DNA from 4 places in the Marinobacterium sp. xm-d-579 genome. Region 1 is predicted to be linked to each of the others. Evidence: predicted binding sites of a transcription regulator. Region 1 holds the regulator's gene; each other region holds the start of a gene.

Region 1 (4,177 bases):
TTAAGACCGCTTCAGCTGACGCACCGCTGTTCTCACAGTAGATGATGCTGATGCCATCGATCATCGCCTTAGGGTCCATTCCCTTAGCTTTTTCTAGAATCGGCTCGATAGGCGTTTCATAGCGTTTGCCATAACCCTCTATGGTCTTAGTGTAGTCCCAAGTTGCAGGTGCTAATAGAACTTGGCCTTTGATCTTATCTTGGTTAGCTGCAGCAAACTGAGCCGTCTGGTTGCCGCCACGCGAGTGACCCATTACCCAACGATCGCCTGCGCCCTGTCCATCTAGCCAGGTTTGCCATGCATCCATTTCAGCCAGTGCTTGCTGCATGGTGTGTTGAGCCGGAAGGGTACAGTCATACATCGCTGATTCGCGGTTATCCAGGCCGTAACTTAGGTTGATGGCTAGAGTAGAGATGCCATAATCGACCATCTGTTCCTGCACGTAGCTGATGATCTCCATCTCGTTGTGAGCCAGGGTGCCGTGCGTCAGCATCAGTATACCGTCTGCTAAGGATTTATCAGCAGCCAGTTCAAGATTGCCGTTCAGTGTTAAACCCTCAAACGGTATCTGAACCTGTTCAGCTTGTGCAGCTGTCGCCATGAGTGATGCAGCGAGTAGGGTGGTCGATAGTCGAAGCATTTAAAACTCCATTAAACTTAAATTTTTTATCGTTTGTAGGTATAAAAAAACCGAGGTGGCTAAACCTCGGTTTCTATTAGAGACCGTCGTAGGCCAGTAATCAGTATACGGGGACGCCGGTGTCTTGGATTTTTTGTGATCCGTTAAGGTCTGGCAGGTCAATCAGCGCAGCCACCTCAACTACGCTAGCCCCTAGACCGTTGATCAGTGTGCAGGCCGCCAGAGCTGTGCCACCAGTGGCAATCAGATCGTCGATTAGTACCACTTTATCGCCAGCGGTAACGGCATCCTTCTGAATCTCCACAGAGGCGGTGCCGTACTCCAGCGTATAGTCTTGGTGAATCGTTTCACCAGGCAACTTGCCTTTTTTACGAACCAAAATTAGAGGCTTGTTCAGCTGGTGTGCAATAATCGCACCAAATAGAAAACCTCGAGCATCGATACAGGCTATGTGGGTAATATCCATCTGCATGTAGCGATCAATAAAGGCGTTCGCAACCATGCGAGAGGCACGTGGATCTTGAAAAATCGGTGTAATATCACGGAACAGAATGCCAGGCTCTGGCCAATCTGGAATAGAGCGGACAACCGATTTTACATAGTGCTCGTCGTAAGACATTAAAGATCCTTATTTAACCGTGGTGTTGATTGCACTCTGGGCTAGGTGCTTCACCTGCCGCATCCAGCAGCGCTGCTTGATCAAGAATTTCCAGCTCTTTACCTTCAACACGAATCAGCTCTTGTGAAGAGAAGCGTGTAAAGATTCGACTGACCGTCTCGACCGCTAGGCCAAGGTAGTTGCCTATTTCGTTACGTGACATCGAAAGTCGGAAGGATTGTGCAGAGTAGCCACGCAGGGCATAACGTTGCGACAGCTTGAAAATAAAGGTTGCGATACGTTGTTCAGCCGTCTTTTTAGAGAGCAGCATCATCATCTGTTGGTCATCGCTGATCTCGTGGCTCATAGAGCGCATCACAGAACGACGCAGCTCTGGCATTTGACCTGCCAGATCGTCCAAGCGTGAGAAAGGGATCTCACAGACAGTGGTCGTCTCAAGCATCTTAGCCGACATTGGGTAGCTGCCTGAATCGAATCCGGCTAGGCCAACCAGTTCACCTGGGAAGTAGAAACCGTTGATCTGCTCTTCTCCCTCAGGGTTTACAGAGTAAGTTTTTAACGACCCCGCACGAATGGCGAACAGTGACGTGAACTCTTCACCCTGTCTAAACAGGAAGTCGCCCTTGTGAAGTGGTTTGCTCTTATCAACGATATCGTCGAGGCGAAGCGCCTCTTCGTCGTTTAGAGAGACAGGCAAGCAGAGTGTACTCAAGCTGCAGGTGTTACAGCTTACCTGGCCGATGCTGGCGAGTTTGATGTTTTTGGTGTCAGACATAACTGCTCCTTAGTTGCCTGACAGTATATCCAAAAGCGCTTTATTGACCCAAGTCAATTTAGATAAAAAAGTGGACTTTTTAACGGTCCACTTTTAGTGAAATTTACTGTGCAAAATCGGATTAGATGATTTTAGAAAATCGCTGTTCTGAGTGATCGATATAGGCATCAAAGGTCATGCAGATTCGACGAATCAACAAACGCCCAGCGGCGGTGACATCCATTCCATCCTCTCTTAAATGAATCAGGCCATCCTGTGCCATCGGCTCAAGCAGTTTTAATTCGTTAGCAAAATACTCTTTAAAGTCGATATTGAGCGCTTTGGATTGATCGGCAAAATCGAGTTGGAAGTCACAGATCAGGCGGGTAATCACCGCTCTGCGAATTTTGTCATCCTCATTGAGGCAGTACTCTTTGGTTAATGCTGAGCCCTGAGATTCAATATCCTGAGTGTAGCGCTCAATGTTAGGGCTGTTCTGTAGGTAGTAATCGCCAATCTGACTAATAGATGAGACGCCTAAACCAATTAGGTCACACTGTGAGTGAGTGGTATAGCCCTGGAAGTTACGGTGCAGCGTTCCATCATCTTGGTGTTGTGTCAGTGTGTCGTCTGGCAGAGCAAAGTGATCCATACCAATGTTGCGGTAGCCCGCTGCCGTCAGCTTCTCAATACTTTGATGGTGAATCGCAAGTTTAGTGAGCGCGTCGGGTAACTCATCGGCATTGATGCGACGCTGCGGTTTGAAACGCTCGGGTAGGTGAGCATAGTTAAATACCGAGAGACGATCGGGTCGTAGCTCTAGAATTCGGTCCAAGGTCTCGGCAAAGCTCTCTTCAGTTTGCAGCGGCAAGCCATAGATTAGATCGACATTGATTGAGCGAAAGCCCAGTTCACGCGCCTCTTTAAGAAGGTCCGTTGTCATCTCTAGAGATTGCACGCGGTTTACCTTGATTTGAACCGCTTCGTTAACATCCTGAACCCCTATGCTGATGCGGTTGAAACCTAATTCACGCAGCAGTTTTAAGCGGCCAGGTGTCATCTCACGAGGGTCGATCTCGATGGCGTAGTCACCCTGATCATCATCACGCAGTTTGAAGGCCTCTTTAAGTGCCTGCATTAAGCGAGCGGTCTGCTCATCATCGATAAAGGTGGGTGTACCACCGCCCCAGTGAAGCTGATCCACTTGTACGTCACTGCCCAGTTCAGAGCTGCGCAGTTTAATCTCTTTTAACAGCGTCTGAAGGTAGGGTTCTGCGCGGGAACGATCTTTTGTGACCACCTTGTTGCATCCGCAGTAGTAGCAGACGTGTGCACAGAAGGGGATGTGAATATAGAGTGATAAAGGCTTACGACTGTCGCGCTCACTGATCGCTTTAGAGAGCGTTTTGACACTGTCTGGAGTGTCAGTAAATTGCAGTGCGGTTGGGTAAGAGGTGTAGCGTGGACCTGCTAAATCATAACGGCGAATCAGGTCGGTATCCCACTGGATGTTGGTCTGTTGCAGCACAGTAATATTCCTTAATCATCAGATGTAAGAATATTAGGCAATAATAGAGGTTTATGTGTTGATACGGGTCAACCGCTACGCGCTTAGCAGTGTCCAAATGCCCATCATTATCAACAGCAGCCCCGAGAGTTTGCGTACCAAAGTGTGGGCGACCAGCTCGCGTAGTTGTTTAGCCAGTAGTCCAGTGGCGAGCATGGCTGGTAATGTACCCAAGCCAAAGCCCAGCATGAGTAGAGTGCTTTCTGTAACGCTCCCGGCGGCTGATGACCAGATCAAGGTGCTGTAGACCAGACCGCAAGGTAGCCAGCCCCAGCCAATGCCCAGTACTAGGGCTTTAAACGGGGTATCGGCAGGCATAAAGGGTTTAAGGAGAGGCGCTATCTGTTTCCACAATAGCGAACCAGCCTGTTCCAGTTTGGTTAAACCAAACCACCACTGTGCGATGTAGAGGCCCATGCTGATCAGTAGAAGGCCTGCAATCCAGCGAAGCGCAAAGGCTATCTCTGTCTGTTGTAGGGTTGCACCTAACAGACCAAGAATGGCACCCGCTGCACAGTAGCTAGCGATACGTCCAAGATTGTAGCTAAACAGACCTAATAGGGAGTTGGCTCGACCTGTTCCACCTATACTGAGACT
Region 2 (4,177 bases), on a different contig from region 1:
AGATCACAGAACATTACGAGGCAGACCATTCAGACTCGATTGTTGTCTCTTATGCGGGGTCTGCCACCTTAGCACGTCAAATAGAGATGGGCGCACCAGCCGATATTTTCATCTCTGCCAACACTGCCTGGATGGATTACCTATCTGATAGGGCGCTAATTAATGAACCGACTCGCTTCAACCTTGCCAGTAATCAGTTGGTACTGATAAGTCATACTCCAGACGCAAAACTCACCCTCACCAGGTCGCAAGAACTGCTCGATTGGCTGGACAATGAATACCTGGCCATGGGTCTTGTGGAATCTGTACCTGCTGGCATTTACGGTAAGCAAGCACTTACTTATTTTGATCTTTGGGACCCCCTTAAGCAGCAAGTCGCTCAATCAGACAATGTGCGGTCTGCACTTGCATTAGTTGCTTCAGGTGAAGCACCTTTAGGGATCGTCTATCACTCGGATGCGGTGGCTGAACCCAAGGTCTCAATAGCTGCCACCTTCCCTACAGAGTCCCATGACAGAATTCTATATCCGGTTGCGGCTGTTACAGAGAGTGATAAATCAACCGCGGCATTTTTAGAGTTTTTGCGCTCAGAGCAGTCTAGGGCGATACTAGAGCGCAACGGCTTTTTAATGGATTCGCAACAACGTGACTGATTGGCTAGGCCCCAACGAGTGGGCGGCAGTTCTCCTATCAATTAAGGTAGCTTTTTGGGCAACACTGCTTAGCCTGCCTGTGGCCATTGGCGTTGCCTATCTTCTGGCGAAAAAGGAGTTTGCAGGGAAACAGCTTCTCAACGGAATTGTCCATCTACCCTTGATCTTACCGCCCGTTGTAACGGGTTATCTGCTGTTAATGACCTTCGGAAAACGCACGCCTGTCGGATCATTCCTTGCTGAGTGGGGAATTGAGTTTGCTTTCCGCTGGAGCGGTGCCGCATTAGCAGCAGCCATCATGGCTTTTCCATTACTGGTTCGCGCTATTCGTCTCTCCATTGAAGCCATTGATCCTAAATTAGAGGAAGCGGCCGCAACCCTGGGTGCCTCAAGGCGCTGGGTGTTTATCACCATCACCCTACCTTTAATGCTTCCTGGTGTGATCGCCGGCTCCGTTCTGGGCTTTGCCAAAGCGATGGGTGAGTTTGGAGCCACCATCACCTTTGTATCGAATATTCCAGGTCAGACTCAGACACTCCCTTCGGCTATCTATGCGTTTCTTCAGGTACCCGGTGGTGAAAGCTCTGCGACCAAACTGGTGATCATCTCTATTATCATTGCGATGAGTGCACTTCTTGCCTCTGAATGGCTGTCACGTCGTATGAGCCGGAGGTTGCAGTCATGACACTGTCAGTCACTTTGCAGCAGTCGATGCCAAACTTCTCGCTTGATATAGCCTTTGAAGCCCCCAGTGGCATCACGGTTCTATTTGGCGAGTCAGGTTCAGGGAAAACCACCACAATCAATGCGATAGCCGGCTTGCAAAGCAACAGCCAAGGCCGCGTCACTCTGTCCGATCGGGTGTTATTTGATAGCGCTTCAAACACGAGCTTAAAGCCCTATCAACGCAACATTGGCTACATTTTTCAAGAGAGCCGACTCTTTCCACATCTGACAGTAGAGCAGAATCTAAATTACGCGAAACGCTTCAATAAGGTCGACAAAAGCGTCGATTTTTACCAGATCGTCGAACTTTTAGGTATAAAACCCCTACTTAGGCGAACGCCAAATTCACTCTCTGGTGGTGAAAAACAGCGTGTTGCGATTGGTCGTGCGTTATTAAGCGCACCAGATCTTATTCTGGCCGATGAACCCCTTGCAGCACTCGATGGCGCCCGAAAAGCGGAGCTACTCCCCTACTTCAAAAAATTAAACCGGGAATTGGGTATTCCTATGCTCTACGTAACCCACTCACCCGAAGAGGTATTAGAGCTGGCTGACCATGTCATCGCACTGGAGCAGGGCCGCATTGTGACTCAAGGGCCTGCGCGAGAGGTGATGGCCAACAGCAAGGTCGCGCGAACCGCCAATCGTGCGATCAAGTCGACACTGACAACCCAGTTAGTGGCACAACACCCCGATGGACTGTCCGAGCTTCAAGTGGCCAGCGAAACACTCTATGTGCCGACCCTTGATGCACCCATAGGTTCAGCGGTCTGCCTTGAACTGGTCGCGAACGATCTAATCCTATCGACCGCAAAAGTGGCAGGCATCTCTGCCTTGAATCAGGTTTCCGGAAGGGTTGAATCCATTGAAACGACTTCATCGAGTGATGTACTTATTAACGTGTGCATTGCAACAGATATCGTCTCAACACACATCACCAAACGCTCCCTTAACAATCTAAACCTCAAGATCGGCGATCCCTGCGTTCTGATCATAAAATCGGTCAACATCTGCCCCTCTAACCGCTGCCAAGGTTGAGATTTTCTCAACTAGTCGTGAGCATTTATCGTTAAGACTTTAGATATATATCAATTACTTTTGACTATATAACCGATTACAATTCTGAAACTTTGTGCAGTGCACATAATTTTTGTGCTTAATTTGTCTACTGGAGGCATCCCCGATGATTTCAGAATCGGTTGTGGAACTATCGCGTTGGCAGTTTGCTATTACCGCGATGTATCACTTTCTATTTGTACCACTGACCCTCGGTCTATCCTTCCTGCTGGCCATCATGGAATCTGTCTATGTCATGACCGGCAAGCAGATCTACCGCGATATGACCAAATTCTGGGGTAAGTTGTTCGGTATTAACTTCGCGCTAGGTGTGACCACCGGTTTGACCATGGAGTTCCAATTTGGAACCAACTGGGCCTACTACTCGCACTACGTGGGCGACGTCTTTGGTGCACCGCTGGCGATTGAAGGTCTGGTAGCCTTCTTCCTTGAATCCACTATGATCGGCCTGTTCTTCTTCGGTTGGGATCGCCTGAGCAAGGTACAGCACCTTGCTGTGACCTGGTTGGTCGCACTGGGCTCTAACTTCTCTGCGTTGTGGATTTTGATCGCCAACGGTTGGATGCAGAACCCTGTTGGGGCCTACTTCAACTTTGAAACCATGCGCATGGAGATGGACAGCTTCGCGGAAGTCCTGCTAAACCCAGTGGCGCAGGTTAAGTTTGTTCACACTGTCTCTGCAGGTTATGTAACGGGCGCTATCTTCGTTCTAGCCGTCAGCAGCTACTTCATGCTGCGTAACCGTGACATTCCATTTGCACGTCGTTCATTCGCGATCGCTTCAGCCTTCGGTTTAGCCTCTGCGATCTCTGTCATCGTGTTAGGTGACGAATCTGGCTACGAAGTGGGCGAAGTGCAGAAGGTTAAATTGGCAGCGATCGAGGCGGAGTGGGATACACACCCAGCACCTGCAGCCTTTACCGTTGTCGGCCTTCCCAATGAAGAGACCATGACAACTGACTACGCTCTGAAAATTCCGGGCGCCTTGGGTCTAATTGCAACCCGCTCCTTGGATGAGGAGGTTACCGGTATTAAAGATCTAGTGGCTCATGCTGAAGATCGCATTCGCAACGGCATTGTCGCTTATGGCCTTCTAGAGAAACTGCGTAACGGTGAAGACACTCCTGAAAATCGTGCTGCGTTCTCTAAAGTCAGCGTTGATCTGGGCTACGGTCTGCTGTTGAAGCGTTACACGCAGGCGGTTGTTGACGCGACCGAAGAGCAGATCAAACTGGCGGCTCGGGACACCATTCCACAGGTGGCTCCGATGTTCTGGACCTTCCGTGTCATGGTCGGTGCAGGCTTTACGATGCTGCTTCTATTTGTCCTAGCCTTCTACTACACCGCTAAGCGTAAGGCTTACCAGACACGTTGGTTGCAGTGGTTCGCACTGCTCTCTCTACCGCTTCCTTGGATTGCCAGTGAGATGGGTTGGTTCGTTGCTGAATTTGGCCGTCAACCTTGGGCGATCGGTGAAATTCTTCCGACCTATGTCGCAACCTCTCACCTAACTGAGACGGATCTGTGGATGAGCTTGGCGGGCTTTATTGGACTCTACACTCTGTTCTTGGTCATCGAGATCTACCTGATGGTGAAATACATCCGCAAAGGCCCAAGCGCCTTGCAGACTGGCCGTTACCACTTTGAACAGAACACAGCGACTCAAGGAGCTTAATGATGTTTGATTACGAAACGCTTCGACTTGTTTGGTGGCTGCTGGT
Region 3 (4,177 bases), 370 kb from region 1:
TGAACTTTTTAAACTCCGCCTCAAGCTCTGCCGACTCCATTGCACGGTAATGGTCGTATTGATCTGAGTTAGGCGCCTCTTGAGTGTTTCGATACTGTCCATTGATACCGGTCAGAAGTGCTTCGAGGCTGGCACGGATCTCAATCTCTACCACTTCAGTCGTATTTGCAGAGATCTCTATCAATGCAGGCTTCACAACATCAGCCCTAACTGGGTAGAATAAGGATGTAACTAATGTGCATATAACGAAAATGCCTGGAATTAGTCTCACTGGTATGTCTCTAGTAATAAGCATGCGTGCTTTTGGTGGATTTCAGCCTGTGGGCCCTTTAAGAAGAGTGGGAAACTAAGATAACTATGAATCGTCGTCAACTATTGAAGGCTATGGCCGCCGCTGCTGCAGCAGGAAGCCTACCAGCAATTTACACTTCTCGCGCGCTAGCAAGCAACACTGCTCCAAGCGGATTTTATGATGTTCCAATGGAAGGTGATGTTCGTATCCTTCACATTACAGACGTTCACGGCCAGCTAAAGCCTGTCTACTTCCGTGAGCCAAACGTCAACCTTGGTGTCGGTGATGCATTTGGTCGTCCACCACACGTTGTCGGCAAAAATTTCCTTAAGGAGATGGGTCTTTCAGAGAACTCTCCTGAAGCTTACGCATACACCTACCTTAACTTCCTAGAAGAAGCTAAGAAGTACGGTCGTACGGGCGGTTTCGCACACGTTAAAACACTTCTAGATCGTCTACGCGATCAAGCGGGCGGACGCCAAAACACACTGACCCTTGATGGCGGTGACCTATGGCAGGGATCGGGTACTTCACTGTGGACACGTGGTGTCGACATGGTTGAGGCATCTAACATTCTTGGCATCGACGTTATGGTTGGTCACTGGGAGTTCACCTACCGTGAAGAGGAAGTTCTTTCGAACGTTGCTCTGTTCAAAGGTGACTTCATCGGTCAGAACGTTAAAGTACTAGAAGACTCACTGTTTGGTGATGAGTACTACGAAATGGTTGAGCGTTTCGATGGCCGTGGTCTGTACGACGAAGATACGGGTCATGCGTTCCAGCCATACGTGATTAAAGAGATCAACGGCAAGCGTATCGCCGTTGTTGGTCAAGCCTTCCCACGTACCTCAAACGCCAACCCTAAAGAGTTCTTCCCAGACTGGTCTTTCGGTCTTCGTGAACCAGAGATGATCGAGCTTGTTCAGCAGATCCGTGAAGAGGAGCAGCCAGACGCGGTTGTTCTTGTATCGCACAACGGTATGGACGTCGACATCAAGATGGCTGAACGTGTTCCTGGCCTGAATGCTGTATTCGGCGGTCACACTCACGATGGTGTTCCACAACCGATCAAAGTTAAGAACGTTGACGGTGGCGAATGTTGGGTAACCAACGCAGGTTCAAACGGTAAGTTTGTCGGCTGTATGGACTTCTCGATCGAAGATGGCCAGATCACCAACATGACTTACAAACAGCTACCTGTTATCTCTGATTGGCTTGAAGCTGACGGTGAGATGGAAGCGTACATCAACCAGATGCGCCAAGGTCGTTACGATGAGAACATCATCGAAGCGCGTAACAAGAAGTGGCAGAACAACCCAATCCGTGTCGGCAAAACCTTCGAAGAGATTCTTCAAGAGAAACTGGCTAAAGCGGATCGTACTCTTTACCGTCGCGGTAACTTCATGGGCACTTGGGACCAAGTTATCTGTAACGCACTTCGTTGGGAGTACAAGGCAGACATCGCACTATCAGCCGGCGTTCGCTGGGGTACCACTACTCTAGAGGGTGAGTGGATCACAATGGAAGATGTCATGAGCCAGTGTGCAACAACCTACTCTGAAACTTACGTTCAAGAGATGACTGGTAAAGCGATCAAAGAGATGCTTGAAGGTGTTGCCGACAACCTATTCGATCCAGATCCATACCTACAATCAGGTGGCGACATGGTTCGCGTGGGTGGTCTTGACTACACCATCGATCCAACCAAACCACTTGGCCAGCGTATCTCTGAAGTACGCCTAGACAACGGTGAAGTGATTGCTGATGACAAGAACTACAGCGTCTCTGGTTGGGCAACTGTTAACCGCACACCAGAGGGTCGACTACTCTGGGATATCATTGCTGACTACCTAAAAGCAGAACGCGATGAGAACATGGTGATCAAACTACCTAAGGTGAACAACCCTAAAGTGGTGGGTGTCTCTGACAACCCAGGTTTCGCTGACTACCCAGGTGATTGGGCATAACAGCCTACCCCATTAAAAAACCCGCCTAGTGCGGGTTTTTTATTGCTATGAGAAACCTGGACAAATAGCAGTTCAGAATATCGCGACCTTTTTAAGATCGCTCCAACAAAAAATTGAAGCAAAAAAAAACCCGCCTAAAAAGACGGGTAACGTTCAAGCAACGAAAGGACAATGAAAAGGGTTAACCCTGAAGCATTTTGAAAAGCTCATCTTTCAGTTCAAGACGACGCTTTTTAAGTTCCTCTTCACGACTGGTCGTGGTCGGTTCAACTTCAGCTGCAGCAAGCTCAGCCTGCTTAGTAATTTCGTGGTACTCATCAAACAGACGAGAGAAGTGGTTGTTTGATGTTTTAAGCTCATGAATACGTTCGCGATACTCTGGAAGTTCATGAACTAGATCGTGGTGTTCTCCGATCATTTTTTACTCCTAATTCCATACAGTGTTGATGGTTCTAATATGCCCTACTCTTCTCCATCGTCCATTGATTGAAATCAATTAAAACGAATCTCTCTGAACAATGGACTTAACAGGCGTTTACCTGTACCTTTTTCGATCCTTTTTTGGCGATCAACTACACTTTTAAGATTATGGAAACTCTTTCACTCCAACCTCGCGATTTTGCAAACGGTGACGTTCAACTGCCAGGCTCAAAAAGCCTATCAAACCGAATTCTTCTTCTAGCTGCACTGGCGGAAGGTGAAACCAAGGTAACCAACCTGCTAGACAGCGCAGACGTTACCCATATGCTGAATGCACTAAAAACGTTGGGTGTCTCTTATGAGCTAGCTGATGATCGTCGCTCGTGCGTTGTCACCGGTGTGGCAGGTCCTTTCAAGCAGCAAAGTGCTGAGATGTTCCTGGGCAACGCCGGTACTGCAATGCGCCCACTAACCGCCGCACTTTGCCTAGGTTTAGGTGAGTTCACACTGACCGGTGAACCTCGCATGTACGAGCGCCCTATCGAAGATTTGGTTGATGCTCTTCGTCAAATTGGTGCTGATATCGAGTACTTAAAAGATGAAGGCTACCCGCCGCTAAAGATTAACGCTCAACAATTGAAAGGCGGACGTGTATCGATTCGAGGCAACATCTCGAGCCAGTTTTTGACTGCCCTACTGATGGCCGCACCGATGGCACAGCAGGATTTAGAGATCGTTGTTGATGGTGAGCTGGTCTCTAAGCCTTACATCGATATCACCCTGCACTCGATGAAGCTGTTTGGTGTTGAGGTCGAGAACAACAACTACCAGAGCTTTGTCGTTAAAGCCGGACAGACTTACCACTCGCCCGGCGAAGTGATGGTTGAAGGTGATGCTTCATCAGCCTCCTACTTCCTAGCTGCAGCGGCTATTGCTGGCGGTACGATTCGCGTCTACGGCGTCGGTTCTGAATCGGTACAAGGCGACAAAGCCTTCGCTGAAGTGCTCGGTAAGATGGGTGCTAAGGTCACTTATGGCCCAACTTGGGTAGAGGTCTCTAAAGGCGAACTGAACGGTGTAGACCTGGATCTGAACGCCATTCCCGATGCTGCAATGACGATTGCCACAACCGCCCTGTTCGCAAAAGGCCCTACGGCCATTCGCAACGTCTACAACTGGCGCGTCAAAGAGACCGATCGCCTAGCCGCAATGGCAACCGAGCTTCGTAAAGTGGGTGCGGAAGTGGTGGAAGGCGAAGATTTCATCGAGATTACACCACCAGCCGAAATCCAGAGCGCCGCGATCGATACCTACGACGACCACCGCATGGCCATGTGCTTCTCACTCGCCTCGTTCGGCAACAGCGAGATCATCATCAATGACCCGGGCTGTACCAGCAAAACCTTCCCAGAGTATTTTGATCTGTTTGCTGAGGTTACGAAGTAACCTGCCCTTTAGGTGGTGACTGGCTTTCAGCCTGTCACCTCTACTTTAAAAC
Region 4 (4,177 bases), on a different contig from region 1:
TCTCCTTACTGTGCCCATACCCAGAATCCGACGGCAAAGTAGTGCACGATCCAGATTAAGATGATGTAAATGGTCCAGTTACCCAGGCGAGAGATAGCCACAGATGGTGTGTAGGTGCCTTCTGTTTGTCCCGCCTGCCATGCAACCGTGATTAGGTAGGTGCAGGCCATGCCACCGACAACTGCGAAAGTCGCGAAGAACAGAATGGTGCTGTACCAATCCATGTTAATTGGGTAGTCCATTGGGTTGTAGCCAGACTCAACGACTAGGGCAACCCAGCGAATGATTTCACGATCAACCGCGACCAGTGCGATCACTACAAAGGCGACCGCTACTAACCAGTAGGCGGTGTAGCCGTTGTTAATTTTGCTGCCAAACAGAGTCGGCACCATCGCTAAAGCGATCAATGCTAGGGCTGTGATGTAGAGCATCGGGTTGGTTAAAAACTCAATTTGGTTCTCTGGCAGGCTAACCATCCAGATTGCACCAATAAGAATCGATACCACAGAGCCTTGAGCAAGCAGTTTACGCGCCAGATTATGAACAAACTCAAGGTAACCCGAGTCGCTACCAGGACGAACGCTGATGTAGTGGCGGTAGCCGTAAAGCCAAGCGCCGGTCACAGGTGCTGCGAGAGCGATCATAAAGATGAAACGAGCCCAGTTGATGGAGTGTAACTGAGTGCCGCTGGCATCGATTTGACCCTGTGGTGCGTACCACTCCATCCACTGATCAGGGGATAGCATCTGGTTGGTAAGGGTGTGCATGATCAGACCCACAACAATGAACAGCGCGAGCGATAGAATCATGCTGCCGGGGCATTTTGTCTTATTCAGAGTCAGATCTTCATTTTTAAAGTAGAAGAGGTAGATCAACAGATAAGCGACCGACAGTATGATGATGAATCCAATGACCCACCAAGCGGACAGCACATTAGAGGTGTACCAGAAAGGATCATAGATCACCTGCACAAACAGCAGAGGCGCAACGCCGATAACCACGGCAACCGACACCGCAATCTTTGCGGTCGATAGCATGGCATTTGCAAGCTGGCGCCAGTAGCTATCTTGGCTCAATGCTCCACGAATGGTTAGCGCTGCACCGCCCAACATAACGTGAACCGCAAACATATGAAGAGCAAAGGTGACGACACCTAACACTAAAAATAGAATCGGATGTGAGGGAACCCCAGCCACATCACGAAGTGCGTATAAAGAGTCTACATTCATCGTGATACTCCTTAGTGAGACTGAGACACAGTGATCGGATTACCCTGATCAGCCGCGACAGCAATAGATCGATCTTTCAACTGACGAATAAAGCTAGCCAAGGCCACTGCTTCATCTTGTTGAAGTGGAATTTGTGGCATATAGAGCGTTGTACCACTCGACAGTGCCGCTCTTAAGTAGGCCGCAATATCCGACTCGCTAGAGTCGTCACCAAAGTAATTTGCCAGTGGGCGAATCCCTGTATCGGTCAGTGAGTGGCAGTTTGAACAGGTGTTCAACGCCAGAGCTTGACCAACCGCCTCTTTATTAGAGTCAGTCACCGTGCGCAGCTCCTCGGGAAGGAAGATCAGAGCGTTAGTGAAGCCATGCTCTTCAATGGTTGGGATTTCACTTTGAATGCCAAGCCCCGGAACATCACGACCAATAACCTGGTTAGAGTAGACGTATCCACCTGCAACATAAGGCTTACGAATCGACTCACGCGCAACCTCTTCTGGCCAAAGTCCGAACACCAAAATGACGACCGTCATGACGCCCGCAATGGCTGGTTTTAGCAGCTTTGGTGCGGCCAGAGTGGCTGCGAAATAGGCCATGATGCCGCCCATTACAGAGATTAGAGCGGGTGTGAAGTACTCCGGTAGACGATTCTCCATCACCAATTCAGCGGTCGCTGGAATCGTTGATAGGTACCATTTGAATAGACCAAGACCGGCTGCAGTCGCAACCAAACCTAGAATCGCCAGACGACGAACCATCTCTTTGCGGAAATCGATATCTTTAATTGAAGAGGCAACAATGCCTCCGACTACCGCTGTCATGGTGAACATAAACGCCGTTCGCATAGCCAATTGCGCAAAGGTGTTGGCGCCATAGAAACCGTTCAAGTAACCGCCTTCGGTGTACCAGTTTTCATTACCAGGCATCAGCATGAACGACAGAATACCGATAATGATTAGCATGGTGGTGTAAGAGGCTAGGCCAAAGATGATACTGATGCGCAGGTGTGTTTTCTGATCCACCTTATTCACCAAGTAGACGATCATGTAGACACCGATGACCTCGATGACAAAGAAGACCCACTCGGTTGCCCACTTCCAGACAAAGCTATGAATCAGTGCAGAGATACCACGCGGACTGCCGACCGTAGTTGAGAACCAGATGCCTGGTCCGGTAATCGAACCTAAGACATAAGAGAAGACCAAAAGAAACAGGCCGTAACGACGAATGTAGTCGAGAAGCTCTGGGCGGTTCTTACGGTAAGCGACCACCGCAAGGTAAGAGAAGACCAGTGCTGCACCCACAGATGTGTGTGAAAACAGAACGTGTATGGTCGCAATGATACCGATGATCCAACCTGAACCGAGTGTCGGTTCAAACCAGACTGGATAGAGTCCTAGCATCTCCATTGAATAGTTCCCCTTGAAGACGATACGTTTTGGGGAGTACCTCCCCGCTCAATGGTCGAGTCATCTCGACCAGCTTGGCGAGCAGTATCTATTCATGCAGAGATCGTCGCATTGAGAATCCGCAACCGGATTTATAGGTTTTTGCGATAAATCAAAAGAGGGTAAATAATATGTATATTAGGTATTGCTAATTTAGCTACACTCTAATATATTAGAAAAATCTAATATATTATGGTTTAACTAATTAGGAGATCTCCCATGTTTAGAAGAGACTCAACTCAGCCTTGGCATCCAAGCTTTTTCCTAGCGGCACTTGGCGCTGGCGGCATGTCTGTCGCGTTCTTTATGTATTTAATGTGGATGGTGCCTCATAAGGGTTACCCGATGCCGACTTGGGAACATTGGACGACTGCCTGGAGTGCAGACATTGCCAGTGGTATCCCAATGCCGTTAATTATTGGCTTTGCGATTGCCGGTGTTGTTATTTTTGGCTTGTTGCACATTGCGCTGTTGGTTTGGAATATCCGCGAATACAACGCAGTCAAAGGCACTGACGCCCACGAGAAGATTTTGAACTCACCCGCTGAAGTTCAAATGATGGCCTTGCCTCTGACCTTCTCCATGACAGTGAACGTGATGTTTGTATCGGGTGCGCTATTTGTTCCGGGTCTATGGACGATTATTGAGTGGATGTTCCCCGGCGCGCTGATCGCCTTTTTGATCATCGGTTACTACGCGCTAAAAATGTACGGACGTTACCTTGGTCGTATGTTGACGCAGGGGGGTTACCGCAGTGAAGAGCACAACCACCTTTCACCTCTAATGGCTGCATTTACCTTCTCAATGTTATCGGTTGGCTTTGCAGCGCCTGCAGCGATGTCGCACATCCCAGTTGTTATTACGATTGCCTCAGTGTTCTCGTACCTGTTCCTAATTGCCGCTGTATTGGTTGTTCTGGTCGTTCTGGTGTCGGGCGTCAATGCGATGATGCAGCACGGCCTTCAGGAGCAAGCGACCCCAAGTTTATGGATGTTGGTACCAATTGTGACACTGCTCGGTATTGAGTGGTTACGTATGGAGCACGGTATTGCCCACCTAACCGGTGGTGCATTGGATGCTGGCGATAACTTCCAAATGATGACGTTGATGGTTACTCTGCAAGCCGTGATCTTGATGGTTGGATACCGCGTGATGAAGCTAAACGGTTACCTAGACAAGTATCTGCATGGTGGCGAGCACAGCCCAGTGGCCTTTGGCCTTGTCTGTCCTGGCGTTGCCTTCTTTGTACTCAACCTTTTCTGGTGGCACGTTGCGATTGTCGGCACCGGTATTGTCGCTAAGTTTGGCTTAGTCTACTGGTTGGGTATCGGGGTTATGTTCTTGATTCAGGCCGCGACGATTTATGCGATTGTCCGCCTTACAAAGAACATGCTTCGCCACCCAGAGTTAGTGGTTGAACCTGCAGTATAAACAGTAGGAGCGATCTCGATGAGGTCGCGATTAACTGAAAAACCCCATGAAATGTCGTTATTTCATGGGGTT

What was found. The regulator FNR, encoded in region 1, switches genes on or off when oxygen is low (the NO sensors DNR and NnrR bind a similar motif). The targets are predictions, from matches to a motif close to TTGATNTANATCAA.
Region 2: the regulator FNR is predicted to act here: its motif matches at 2,458-2,471, upstream of XMD579_RS08195 (cytochrome ubiquinol oxidase subunit I).
Region 3: the regulator FNR is predicted to act here: its motif matches at 2,742-2,755, upstream of XMD579_RS06540 (YdcH family protein).
Region 4: the regulator FNR is predicted to act here: its motif matches at 2,777-2,790, upstream of XMD579_RS08160 (cytochrome ubiquinol oxidase subunit I).

Annotation. Positions count from the first base shown of each region.
Region 1 covers NZ_WBYP01000002.1:227,770-231,946, forward strand. Annotated here, with positions in the region: gene XMD579_RS04765 (alpha/beta hydrolase) at 1-640, opposite strand, end outside; gene XMD579_RS04770 (adenine phosphoribosyltransferase) at 741-1,259, opposite strand; gene fnr (fumarate/nitrate reduction transcriptional regulator Fnr) at 1,273-2,034, opposite strand; gene hemN (oxygen-independent coproporphyrinogen III oxidase) at 2,156-3,541, opposite strand; gene XMD579_RS04785 (sulfite exporter TauE/SafE family protein) at 3,617-4,177, opposite strand, start outside.
Region 2 covers NZ_WBYP01000003.1:195,681-199,857, reverse strand. Annotated here, with positions in the region: gene modA (molybdate ABC transporter substrate-binding protein) at 1-653, shown strand, start outside; gene modB (molybdate ABC transporter permease subunit) at 646-1,338, shown strand; gene modC (molybdenum ABC transporter ATP-binding protein) at 1,335-2,417, shown strand; gene XMD579_RS08195 (cytochrome ubiquinol oxidase subunit I) at 2,563-4,131, shown strand; gene cydB (cytochrome d ubiquinol oxidase subunit II) at 4,134-4,177, shown strand, end outside.
Region 3 covers NZ_WBYP01000002.1:602,217-606,393, forward strand. Annotated here, with positions in the region: gene XMD579_RS11525 (HupE/UreJ family protein) at 1-196, opposite strand, end outside; gene XMD579_RS06535 (5'-nucleotidase C-terminal domain-containing protein) at 358-2,259, shown strand; gene XMD579_RS06540 (YdcH family protein) at 2,441-2,677, opposite strand; gene aroA (3-phosphoshikimate 1-carboxyvinyltransferase) at 2,848-4,125, shown strand.
Region 4 covers NZ_WBYP01000003.1:185,857-190,033, forward strand. Annotated here, with positions in the region: gene XMD579_RS08155 (hypothetical protein) at 6-1,229, opposite strand; gene XMD579_RS08160 (cytochrome ubiquinol oxidase subunit I) at 1,241-2,635, opposite strand; gene XMD579_RS08165 (hypothetical protein) at 2,894-4,105, shown strand; gene XMD579_RS08170 (GTP-binding protein) at 4,163-4,177, opposite strand, start outside.